Regions from separate parts of the Bacillus sp. FJAT-42376 genome, predicted to be linked through region 1. Evidence: riboswitches for the same ligand, from Rfam matches in the RefSeq annotation. Region 1 holds a riboswitch; each other region holds the start of a gene.
What was found. Region 1 has a riboswitch for cyclic di-GMP ahead of CEF21_RS17130 (glycoside hydrolase family 191 protein). Riboswitches for the same ligand answer to the same signal wherever they lie in the genome.
Positions count from the first base shown of each region.

Region 2: it holds a riboswitch for cyclic di-GMP, as region 1 does, so the genes downstream of both, CEF21_RS15005 (anti-repressor SinI family protein) here and CEF21_RS17130 (glycoside hydrolase family 191 protein) in region 1, are expected to answer to the same signal.
Region 3: it holds a riboswitch for cyclic di-GMP, as region 1 does, so the genes downstream of both, CEF21_RS19685 (NPCBM/NEW2 domain-containing protein) here and CEF21_RS17130 (glycoside hydrolase family 191 protein) in region 1, are expected to answer to the same signal.

Region 1 covers NZ_CP033906.1:3,422,800-3,427,014, forward strand. Annotated here, with positions in the region: gene CEF21_RS17120 (hypothetical protein) at 1-389, opposite strand, end outside; gene CEF21_RS17125 (nucleotidyl cyclase domain-containing protein) at 386-1,612, opposite strand; cyclic di-GMP riboswitch class I at 1,678-1,768, shown strand; gene CEF21_RS17130 (glycoside hydrolase family 191 protein) at 1,804-2,691, shown strand; gene CEF21_RS17135 (PTS fructose transporter subunit IIABC) at 3,195-4,215, opposite strand, start outside.
Region 2 covers NZ_CP033906.1:2,982,971-2,987,185, reverse strand. Annotated here, with positions in the region: gene CEF21_RS15025 (CalY family protein) at 52-648, shown strand; gene CEF21_RS15020 (hypothetical protein) at 779-1,459, shown strand; gene sipW (signal peptidase I SipW) at 1,456-2,001, shown strand; gene CEF21_RS15010 (helix-turn-helix domain-containing protein) at 2,036-2,371, opposite strand; gene CEF21_RS15005 (anti-repressor SinI family protein) at 2,465-2,599, opposite strand; cyclic di-GMP riboswitch class I at 2,629-2,720, opposite strand; gene CEF21_RS15000 (YqhG family protein) at 2,876-3,670, opposite strand; gene CEF21_RS14995 (DEAD/DEAH box helicase) at 3,682-4,215, opposite strand, start outside.
Region 3 covers NZ_CP033906.1:3,910,856-3,915,070, forward strand. Annotated here, with positions in the region: gene CEF21_RS19680 (hypothetical protein) at 1-1,245, opposite strand, end outside; gene CEF21_RS19685 (NPCBM/NEW2 domain-containing protein) at 1,772-2,623, opposite strand; cyclic di-GMP riboswitch class I at 2,696-2,782, opposite strand; gene istA (IS21 family transposase) at 3,279-4,215, shown strand, end outside.

The sequences.
Region 1 (4,215 bases):
ATAATTTTCTCCTGGCTGATGGTTTTTTCATTGGACATATTTAAAAGCAGGCTTTTCATCATCCACCCGTTTCCAGAGGAATAACCGCTTGCGGAAAGCAATTGGCGGTCCTGGTTAAGCGTCTCTCTTAAATTTTCAAAATTATAGACCTTGTTCTGAATATAGCTCGAGTATTCATCCATGAATGACCCATCCTGATTCTTCACAAAGAGGCGCAGCAAAATAAAGCCGAATATAAAACCAATGAACGGGAGAAGCAGAGAAAGCATGACCCAGAGCATAAGCAGACCATGCTGATCCTTCTCCACTTTTCCGGCAAAATAAAAACGGGCAGCAGCAAAAGATACGGCACACCCGATAACAGATCCGGCACCTAATAAGATCATCATGTAATAGAAGCCACCTCTTTCCGTATAGCATTCTGGAGTCTTTCCCTGACTGCCGGCTCATTGGCCGGATCAACTCCCGGCAAAAGAACATAGAGAATTCCTGCCTCCTCATCCCATCCGGCTGAATCCAGTTCCCTTAGCTGCTTTTTCATCAGGAGATCGATTTCACTGATCATCAGACGGTCTGTTTTTAATTCAAAAATAACAAAAGGCTGACCGATTTTTTCCGCGCGTTCAAGTTCTGCATTAAACCGTTTAAAAAAGGAAGCGAGCTGATAAATACCGGTTCCCGGATATCGCTGATGCTCATTTTTTTCCCTTTCATATGTATAGGCAAAACTTAACCGGCTTCCCATCCATTTCAGGCACCAGTCGAGCCATTGAATATGCTGGGAAGTACAGGCATTGAGATCAATTCCATCAAGTGCGAGAATATATCTCATTTCCCCGTAAACAAACACAGGGCCTGCCGCAGCCGGAGACGCTTCATCGTCCTCCCTTGATCTGAACATTACATGCTCTTGCCCTTTTATTACTTTGCCTATTAAAGATGGGACCTCATCAAGCCAATAATCTGACTTGAGCCTGCCCTCTTGATTTGTGTTAATTTTTGAGCGGATTGAATCTCCTTGACTGGATATCAGGTACAAACAAAGCTGCCTGCTCGTAAACCTTTGGTTAACGATACGGACCATTTCATTAAAGATCGTATCTGAATCAGTAGAATTAAGTGCCGTAATCATCTCGTACATGTCCGCATATTGATCCTCTGACTCTAAAAATCGCTTTCTATACGTCTCGTTTATATTTAATGCTTCATCCAGAGTCTCTTCTAAAATCTTTTTTTCCTCAAGAATTTCCTCATACCCATTTGTTATATCAAAATAACGTTCTTGTTGAGAGTTTCGTGATAGCCCCGTGAAAAGGAGCAGAAAGAAGAATAGCGAAATGACCAGCATATTGGATAAATCTGTGAGATAAAGATAGAGATCGCCTCCATTGCCGATTTCAAATGCAATGGAAGAAAAAACGGCGGAACAAAAAGGAACAATCCCAAAATAAATACCATATCTTAGTGAAATAAGGACGATAGCTGCAGACCATAAGACCTCGCTCAACATCGGAATATTTTCTGAAAAAAAGTGAAGAAAAAAGAGATTGGCAAAAGATAATCCGAATGACTCAGCCAATTTTAATATAATATTGGATTGTTTGTAGATCATATGAATCACTGCTTTCACAAAAAAATTAGTTGAGTTCAGAAAAATAGGCTGATATGATTAGGACAAAAGGTGATGGGCAAACTTGCTGAAAAGCAAGGACGCAAAGGCATGGGTCGTCGATTTCCAATCGGAAATACCGATCGCCAGCCTGCGAAGCTACCATCCCTCGTTAAAAAACGGAGGGATTACAAATGAATAATGTAATCAGATTTTTTGTATTGGCTTTTTTTGCTGTATCCAGTTTTATTTCTTTATCTCCCGCTGCCTCTGCCCTTACGACAGCTACATCTCCCGCTGCTTCTGTCCAAAACGCTGCAAATTCCACAGGAGTTTTAAAAAACGTGAAAACCTACAAAATTTTCTACGATGCTCCTACCCCATCGATTATCAAAAAGATGCAGGCCTATGACCTCGTCATAATAGAGCCCCTTCTTTACACCAAAACCCAAATTGAAACGATTAAGAAACAAGGTACAAAAGTTTTCGGCTATATCAACTCAATGGAAGCCGATAACTGGAACACTGCATTCATGCAGAAGCTTACACCGGAAGATTTTTATCAGCAATCCACTCAAAAATACTATATTCAGCAATGGGATTCCTATCTGATGAATATGAGTTCTCCTCATTTCAGACAATTGCTCTTATCAGAAATTGGAGCTCAGGTTGCCGCTAAAAATATGGACGGGGTCTTTTTTGACACAGTTGGAAACATAGATGATTATTTCAGTGATCAGCCAGCTGAGCTTGCGAAACAGCGGTCAGGCCTGGAACAGCTTTTAAAAAGTGTTAAAACGATGTATCCATCCCTCGGAATCATCCAAAACTGGGGAATTGATACTCTGAAAACAACAAGCGCAAACTATGTTGATGCAATCATGTGGGAAAACTTCAGTCATAATGTTGTGTCTAAAGATGAGTGGTCAAAAAATCAAATAGATCAATTAAAAGCGCTTCAGCAAGAGAAAGGAATCACGGTTCTTACTGTTTCTTTTGAGCAGCACTCTAAAAGTGCATGGTTTTCTGAGCAGCAGGGATTCCTCCATTACAAAGCAGTTAAAGACTTTAACAGATGGTAATTACTATAGCGGGCAAAGAATTCAGGTAAGATTCGACAATTAGTAGTTCTCCATCCTCTTTTATGGAAAAGGACTTACATTATTTGTAGCACAGCAAAGGAAAGCTCGCAACTTTCAGATGTACCAATAAAAAAACCAGACGAATGCCGATGTGCCAGTCTGGTTTTTTTAAAGGAAAAATCTCTCCCCCTGTATCATCTTACCTACTCCAAATCACTTAGTCTATTCTATATAACAGGAATTCATGTCAAAAGTAGGCTTTATTTTACGATAGGTTATACACTCTTTACTCCTATTGGGTTCTATTAACCTGATCACTGGAGCCAGCGGACACACTTGCCTGCAGGCTTTCATCATCCGGTTTAACAGAGCTTCTTCCTGAATAATGACTGTTTTACTCAGGGCTTTCAGCTTCGCCGTGAAGCACCTCCCTTTCCCCTTCTGCCCATTTGTTTGCGAGAGCTCATAGAAAAAAGACTGCGGTAAAATCCGCAGTCTCTCTTTTATATCTTCACAGGCCTTTTCCAGAATCCGACGATAAGGGCCGTGATAATCGATCCTATCAATATCGCTAAAATATATAAGAATGGATTCCCGTCTACTACCGGGATTACAAATGCTCCGCCGTGAGGTGCCGGCAGTTTGATATTGAAGAGCATAGATAGGGCGCCTGCTGTCGCTGCACCAATGACGGATGCTGGAATGACCCTTCCCGGATCCGCGGCAGCAAATGGAATTGCCCCTTCTGTTATAAAGGTTGCCCCCATAATGTAAGCCGTTTTCCCCGCTTCTCTTTCTTGTTTCGTAAACTTGTATTTAAAGAAGGTTGTAGCCAGTGCCATTCCGAGTGGCGGTACCATTCCCCCTGCCATTATGGCAGCATGAGGAGCGAAGTTTCCTGCATCAATCATGGCAAGACCGAATGTATAAGCTGCTTTGTTCAGCGGTCCTCCCATATCGACGGCCATCATTCCTCCAAGAATTAAGCCCAGCAGTACAAGGTTCCCTGTGCCCATTCCCATGAGCCAGCCGTTCAGCAAATCCATTAATGCTTTTGCTGGCGGGATAACAATGACCAGCATGATGACTCCTGTAAACAGGATACCGAATAAAGGATAAAGCAATACCGGTTTGATGCCTTCAAGGGATTGCGGCAAACGGCTGAACGCCTTTTTCAGGAAAAGAACAATATAGCCTGCCAGGAAACCGGCAATCAAACCTCCAAGGAAGCCAGCATCCCCTGTTGATGCCAGCAGGCCGCCGACTGCACCGGGTGCAAAGCCCGGCCTGTCTGCAATACTCATCGCAATAAAGCCTGCCAGAATGGGAATCATCAGTTTAAAAGCAGTTCCGCCGCCGATGGTATTTAATACATAAGCAATTTGATTGTAGCTCGGATCATTGGGGTCTGCAGATTTAATCCCGAACATAAAGGAAATAGCGATGAGGATACCGCCCCCGACCACAAACGGAAGCATATTTGATACACCATTCATTAAATGCTTATAAAATCCTGTTCTCTGC
Region 2 (4,215 bases), 440 kb from region 1:
TTACAGGAAAAGAGTTCACATACACGCAGAAAAAATCAGGAGGAATGTAAAATGGGGATCAAGACAAAATTAGGGTTGGGTATTGCATCTGCAGCGCTCGGATTATCACTGGTCGGCGGGGGAACTTATGCCTATTTCAATGACAAAGCAGAAGCGGCGAGCTCTTTTGCGGCGGGAACGCTTGATTTGAATGCGGTTCCTACTGAGGTTGTGAATGTGAAGGACATGAAGCCCGGAGATTGGATGACACGAACCTTTAAACTGAAAAATGATGGAACGGTTGATATTAAAAAAGTTCTTTTAACAACCGAATATACGGTAGCGAATAAAGAGGGCGAGCCTGCAAATACAGAGGATCTCGGCAGCCATATTAAAGTGAATTTCCTTTATAATGCGGACAAGCTGAATGACGTTATTTACAGTACAACGCTTGAAGAGCTGAAGGATATGGATCCAAATGCTGTAGCTAGCAATGTGTTTACCCCGCTTTTTGAAAAGAAAAAAGGACTGAAAGCCGGTACAACCGATGATTTGTTCGTACAATTTGAGTTTGTTGACAATGGTGAAGATCAAAACCAATTCCAGGGAGATTCTCTGCAGCTGAAATGGACATTTGATGGACGCCAGGGTGAGGGACAGGAGCTATAATTTCAATCGGTTCCGATAGTGTATAGAGAGGGAGCAGTACAGCAGGTAAGTGGCTGTGCTGCTCCCTGCCTCACTTTATCGGTTTTTGCATCTTGGGAATTCATACATATCGAACGGGGGATGAAGATTGATGAGCAGAAAGAAAATGAAAAAGGCAAATAAGCTGCTTCAGACTGCGGTGTTTGTTTGTGCGGTTTTGCTAATATTGACTTTATCCGTGACGCCCGTTCAAGCCTATTTTCATGCGAAAGCCGAGCAGGAAATAGGAATTCAATTAGGTTCCTGGTGGGATGGAAGCAAACTCAGCTTTGAAAAAGCAGGTGAAACAGAGCCGAAGACAAACTGCAGTCCCGTAAATCTTACGTTTTCAATCAGAAATTCAGGATTCGGAATGATTGGTTCTACAGGCTATCGAATTTTTAAAGATGGCGAGCTTGCAGAAGAGGGCTCCCTTTCAATCATTGGGGAGAATGAGACAGGACATCTTTCTATTCGAACGGATAAGGCTGGAGTGTATTATGCAGAAGCCGATCAGCGCCCTGGCTTTCAGGGAATGAATGAAACGGTCCGGACAGAGAGTGAAAAAGTTACGGTAGCTGAATGTCCGCCTCCAAAAAAGGAAGAAAAAAAGAAACCCGATTCAAAAGTTCCTTCTAAAGAAACGAACAAAGAGAATGCGGACAAGCCTGACCTCGAAGAGAAACCAAAACCTGAGAACGATTTGCCTGCCGCGAACTCTGATGAAAAGAATGAATCCGAAGTTCTGCAAACGAATCCTCCGATTTCAGAAGAAAAGGAGGAGAGAAATTGAAGATTGTAAGCAGAGCGTTCACCTTGCTGCTGTTTTTTATTCTGATCAGTCTTGCCATCGCGGTTTTCTCTTCAAAGGCTTCCGGCGGCGAGCCTCAAGTTTTTGGTTATCAATTTAAAACCGTTCTTTCCGGATCAATGGAACCGGGGATCCAGACCGGTTCAGTTATAGCAGTAAAGACCGGAGGAGATATGAACAGGTTTAAAAAGGATGATGTCATCACATTCTGGATGAATGAATATGACCTCGCAACTCACAGAATTACGGAAAAAACCGTAAGCCGGGGACAGGCAGTGTATCGGACGAAGGGGGATCATAACGAGTCGGAGGATTCAGCCCCTGTACTCTCTTCGAATGTGGTAGCTGAATACACAGGTGTGACGATTCCTTATGCAGGCTACATCAGCAGCTATGCCCAAACAAAAGAGGGCCGTGCGCTGTTTGCTATCATACCTGGCATATTACTGATTATTTATTCTATCTCCACCATTTGGCAGGCGATTTTAAAAATCGAGGAGAATCATAAAAAAACAGCTTCATAAAAAATAAAACGGTCTGGACATCTGTCCGGCCGTTTTATTTTTTTGGCTGATGCATCCGCCATTTATTAAATTCCAGAAATTCTCTAAATTGATCTTTCGTTACGCCTGATTGCATAGCTTCTTTTACAAGTGATGCCCAGTCCTGATCCAGCTGATTTGCATAAGCATCTTCTGTGTTGCCGTTTAACAGGGTATTAACAGAGATGCCAAGCACGGATGAAACCTTTTCCAAAAATTGTACAGATGGATTGGATTGCAGATTTCGTTCAATCGAACTTAGGTATGATTTAGCTACGCCTGCCCGGTCTGCTAGTTCAGATAGAGATAGATTTTTTTCTTTGCGATATTTGCGTATGCGTTCCCCAATCATAACATCACCTTCCCATCGATATTATAGCATATAACGAAGGGATCATTTCGATAAATCGAACAAAATCGACAAAATTTTTTCGACAAAATTTGGTTATTTCTCTCTTTCTGCCTGCTTATTTTGAAGGAAATAGCGGATATCTTCTTTGCTGATTCCCATGTCCAGTGCAGCGAGGATCAATTCTTTCCATTCTACATCCAATTCTTCTTTTACGAGTACCTTCTCCATCCTTTTTCCTCCTAAAATACGTATGTATTTCAGGCAATCCGGCGATCATCATTGCCTGGCCGGCAACCTAAGACCCGTGATTTTGCGTCCCTGCCTTTCAACAGGTTTGCCTTTATCTGACAGAATCGGCATCCTTTCCGCGGACGTCATACTAAAGTCACGATCAGCGGAAGGAACCTTTGTACCATGATTATAGATTGGAAAAAGAAAAAATGGTGCTGAATCATGTCGAATTGGAAAAATATATTAAAATTTTTGATTTTTCTGCCGATATAATTAAAAAATCGTTTGCGGATTCAGGTAAAAAATACCCCCGTTATTAACAGAAATATGGATGTTCGGTTCATAAAGGTCCTTCAATGCGCCTTTTTCGAGTTCATAAACTTCCGGTTTTTCCTCCATATCTTCATAGAAATGATGGAGGAGCATTAAATCGGCGTTCCATCTCTGCCTCGATTCTTCTGCCCACTCATGAGAATCCTCTGCTATTTTTCTCTCGATGTACTGCCTGATTCTCGTCATTCCGCTTTTGGGCAGAATTAACGGCGAGAGGGTAAAGCGGAAGTCCGGTATTTTAGGAGTAAGCTGAAGCTGATTCAATCTTTCCTGAAAATTCTCGACCATCGTTCCGCTTATTAAATGGAGACCGATAGAGTAGATAAAGTCTTTTTTCATATCGCACTGATAGGAAACCGTCATATTCATTCCAAGCCATGGATGGAGCGGCTGCTGTGTTCCCTCCATAAATGAATCCTCATACATACGCGCAAATGCTCCCAGCTTACGCGCTGAGCCAAATATTTGATGGAGCCTCGGCGATCCAAAGTGGATGAATTCTGTTTTCTGCTCTTCTGAGACTTCGTCCTTATCTGTGAGCAGCGTAAGACTCATTGGATTCGGCTCGCCCCCGGTTTTTTCAAGGTAATGCCAGTAAAAAGGGCGGTTCATCAGTTCTTTGTCCAGATCGACTGTCAGCTGGATGGCTAAAGCGCCAGGTGTTTTTTTGGATATATCGCACTGGTTCGCCCGAAAGAAGCGTTCAAGCAGTGTATGAATTTCCTGCTGGTTCATCATTTTCCTCCTTAAAGGATGTCACCTGACACTTTTTTTTCTTCCGTTTCCTGCTGCCCGAAATCGAGGATGGAAGTAAGGTTTTCCATTTTGATTTTCATTTCGCCTTCTGTTGAGGAATGGAACAGGATGTCCTGAAGGTGCTCTTCGAAATTTGTAATTTCCAAACGTGTCAAAATCTCATCGAGCTGTCCGATGACTTTTTCAAAGAGATTGATTTTCTCATACAAAAGCTTAAGAATATGTTCTTCAACGGTATTTCTTGTTGACAGATTATAAATATGAACATCCCGTTCCTGGCCAAGGCGATGAATCCGTCCAATACGCTGTTCGAGCCTCATTGGATTCCATGGCAGATCGTAATTAATGATCTGATTGCAGAATTGAAGGTTAATTCCTTCCCCCCCGGCCTCTGTGGCAATCAGAACTTGAATGTTTCCTTTAAACAAATCCTTCATCCAATCCTTTTTTCCGCGCTTGAATCCGCCACGAAAAGGCACTGAAGAAATTCCGTGCTGCTTTAAATACCATTGCAGGTACATTTG
Region 3 (4,215 bases), 490 kb from region 1:
TTCCACAATATTTTCCATACCTTTTAACAGCAGCCAGTCCAAGTACATAAGTAAGCGATCTAATTGGGCTAAGAGTTCGGATTCGGTTGTGAAAGAAAATGATTCTTCACCCCCTGGCGATATATTCAATTTGAGTTCTTTCCTCCATCGATCTAGAATCGTTGAGAGTTCGAATACTTCCCCTTTATAACGAATGAAAGCTCTGATGATTGCCAGTCCAGACATATGTTCTATTACAATAATGGAATCGCCCGATTCATATTGTATTTCTCCCCCATGTACAATATCGGGACTAAACTTCGTCCTGGAATATCCTTTTTTTTTAAGAAAAGAATCACATCTGCTTTTATATAAATTGTCTACGTTCCCAATCGTTATTTGATGATTACTAAGATATTCTTCCATTCTTTTAATAAAGAGGTAGCCTTCTCTTTCCAAGAGATGACTAAGTTCTTTTTTGTTTTTGTATTCTATGATTAAATGAAGCTTTTTTTTAATCAATTCTCTTCCCGTTTCTTCGCTTGAATTTGGAGTTCTGAATCCAATTCTCAATGTATTTTTTTCACACACATCATAAAATGCTGTATATTTAAAATTTTCTTTGTATTTATTTAAATAGACCATATAGTCATTTGACAGTTCAGGATCTAGATGAAAACCTAATTCATCTAAATTTTCTTTAAATAAACTCAAAACATGATCGTAAAAACTAGATTTCTTTTGATTGGAACTAATTATTTTTATATTTTCTTCTTCAAGCATTGTACTGCCCCATTCACTAAGTGAGGTGTAACAAATTCCATCCACTTTCTCAAAGTCAAATGCTTCTTTAAATAGATCGGCAAGGAAAAACTCTTGCCCCACCGGGTCCCCGTTCAGGATCTCCATCATTTTTTGGTATGAAGCCTGTTTATACGCTATGTTTTGAAGAGTTTCCAGCCCTTCTTGAATATCTTTTACTTCAATTTCTTCAAAAGTTAAGGTTAATTCTGACATCATTTTTCCGCTTTTATAAAGACGGAACCCCCAAAAAAAGTCTTCCGCATATTCATAACAAAAAGCATACGTATCCAGTTTCTTTGATAGCGACTTTGCCAAAACATCCAATTCTTCCAGATTAAATACTGCTCCCGTCCAATCAGAATTTATTGGAACTAAAAAACCAGAATAAATCTGTTTTCTGCTAGACAACTGAATTTCCTTTATTTTCTTATTAATAATGATTACGTTTGTCTGCTCGCTCACTGCAGTTCACTCCTTTCCCATGAATAAAGTTTACTATAAATAAGAAATGTAATTTATAGGAAATAAAAAATTTTGTCTATAATAACTAATCCTGCGGAAGTATCCAAAAACACAAAAAAGGAAGGAGCCTCTGGCCCTTCCTTTGATTATTTACACATATTTTACATAAAAACTAAAACCACCAAAGTATGTATTGGTGGAGACGGTGGGAGTCGAACCACCCTATCTTCAAAATACTATAACAGCAATATTTACAGTGGTTTTAGGCTAACATTAAAATTGCTTGACTACGTTTGAAAATAATTACGTTGCGGGGGCAATGTGTACAAACCTGTATGTTTACTCTGATCTTTATAGGTTTGAGGCCGAGGTTTTTCATCATTTTTTAAAAGTCATTCCAAAATATTTCTTTAATATTTTCGTTAGGACTTTTGCATATATGAAGAAAAAATTTTAATCGTCCTCTAATTAGAGGATAATCATTTGTTCCCATAATAAAAAGCACCCCGAAGGATGCTTTTTTATCTTATTTTATAATTACATTAGCAAAATTGATAACTCCATTATCTATTTGACCATCTTCACAAGTAATTTTTAGCTTTTGTACATTCGTAACATCTAAATCTACTGAAGTTGGCAGGTCATCTTTAGCTAAATCATATGAAGCAAGTAATTTTTCATCTCCATAAATTTTGAAGTGATGGGATCCCCAGTTACTTCCATCCGCAAATCCTAGGAGACCTGTAATATGAGTATATTGTTTGTTTAAATTAAATACCATATATTCATCAATACCTGACCAGAACATACTATAACCTTTATTATAAGTTTTACCACCCATAGTCATTTCTTTATTTAATGAGGGTTCATATGTATAATTAAAAGGACTTATTACATCTGACATATATGTTGTGCCATTAGGATCAGTTCCTAAAAATACAGTATCGCTTTTTTTGTTATAAGAAGAATGGCTATTTATTAGATTTGCCATAAGATCGATTGGAGCATATCTAACACCTTTGAAACTTAATAATGCTGGGACAGAAGTTTTTCCATATTCATATGTTCCACTATGGACAAAACCTTGATACGCTAGTTTTGAACTTAAAGGAGTACCTGCATTTGCTTTGTATTTGCTAATATCCTTATCCTTTTGAGATATTTGAGATTTTAAGCTACCAACTTGCGTTTTATAGCTATTAATTTGTTTGTCTTTAGCAGCCAAAAGCTTTTTATTTGACGCAATTGTAGCCTGCAAAGATTTAATTTGCTTCTGCAAAGCAGAAACCGATACACTTGCTTCTGTTACATTTGTGGAAAAGAGTGTACCAATTACAAAAGCAAGTGCTAATAAAAATACCAGACTTCTTTTTCTCATTTACTGATCCCCCAGATTTTGAAATTTGGAAAACAAAAATAGACATATCGATTCCCGAATGTCTTTATACAGTCCGGTAGCTGGCTGGCATAATCATCTCTGACTTTAGCCCCTAAAGCTTTGCGTCCCAACCTTTCAATTGGTTTGCCTTTTTCAATCTTTATTCTATGGTTAGATTTTCCAAGTTTTATTATACAAGGGTATATTTCCTAATGCAACATAATTTAGTATATTATTCCTAAAAAGTAGTTATTCAGACATATTTATCGAGTAGGAAGGAGTGATTAACTCCCGACCTCTCACACCACCGTACGTACGGATCCGTATACGGCGGTTCAATTTTATTCTAGGCATTTACTTTCATATAGTGTTTCATTCCAGAGACTAGCCAGAATGCGGCTAGTCTTTTGTTTGTAATGGTTGTGGTTAATATCCACGAGTAAGCCGTGCGGGCCACCCCTTTGCTTGTGTGGCTGTTTTTGTATGCCTGATTACGGCTCATCCCCAGCTTGATTAAGTTCTTGCGGCGGTTTTTAGCTGTCTTCCACTTTTTCCAGATGCACATAGAAATGCTAATTTAAATATGTACAATCTTGCTTGAATAAAGATGTACAAAGCTGATCAATCATTTCATACTGTTTTAGAGGTGATTGATGTGTATCTGGCGCTTACGGTGGACACAGAATTTGAGATTACGAGTCTAAGAGACTTACCAAAATTCAAACAACTAATGGAGCATTTAAAAATGAAAATCAATAAGAGTAAACTGGCAGAAGAACTGGGTGTAGATCGCCGGACAGTGGATAAGTATCTGAATGGATTCATTCCAAAAAGAAAAAGAGAAAAGGCTTCTAAGATCGACAAGTTCTATCAAGTAATTGCGGCTCTCTTGTCAGAGGATTCCAAACAGGTTTTTTATTATCGCCGAGTCCTATGGCAATACCTGAAAGACAACCATGAGCTGGACTGTTCCACCTCAGCCTTTCGAGCTTACATCGCACGAACTCCAGAATTCAAAGCTTACTTTGAAGAGGCGAAGCGTCTTCCCTCTCCCAAAGGAACCGTCCGTTTCGAGACGCCGCCCGGCAAGCAGGCACAGCTTGACTGGAAAGAAAACATCCGTTTTGAAACAAAAGATGGAGAACAGGTGGAAATCAATGTAGCCGTCCTCCTCCTCTCCTATTCGAGATTCCGTACCTTTTACTTAAGTATATCCAAGTCTCAAAGTGTCCTTCTTTCCTTTCTGACAGAAACATTTGAAGCATTTGGAGGGGTGCCGAAGGAACTCGTGACGGATAACATGAAAACCGTGATGGATGAAGCGTGCACGGACTTCTTTTCAGGAAAAGTAAATACAAAATTTGACCAGTACGCCAAAGACATCGGCTTCAAAGTCAGACCATGCGTGGCTGGCCGGCCAAGGACAAAAGGGAAGGTTGAGGCCAGAATGAAATTACTGGATGAGATCCATGCCTACCAAGGGCAATTAACCTTAGAAGAACTGCATCGATTTGTGCAGGATCTTGCCCGGCGCATCAATCATGAGCTGCATCAGGGGACAGGCAAAATTCCGATTTTTGAATACAAAAAAG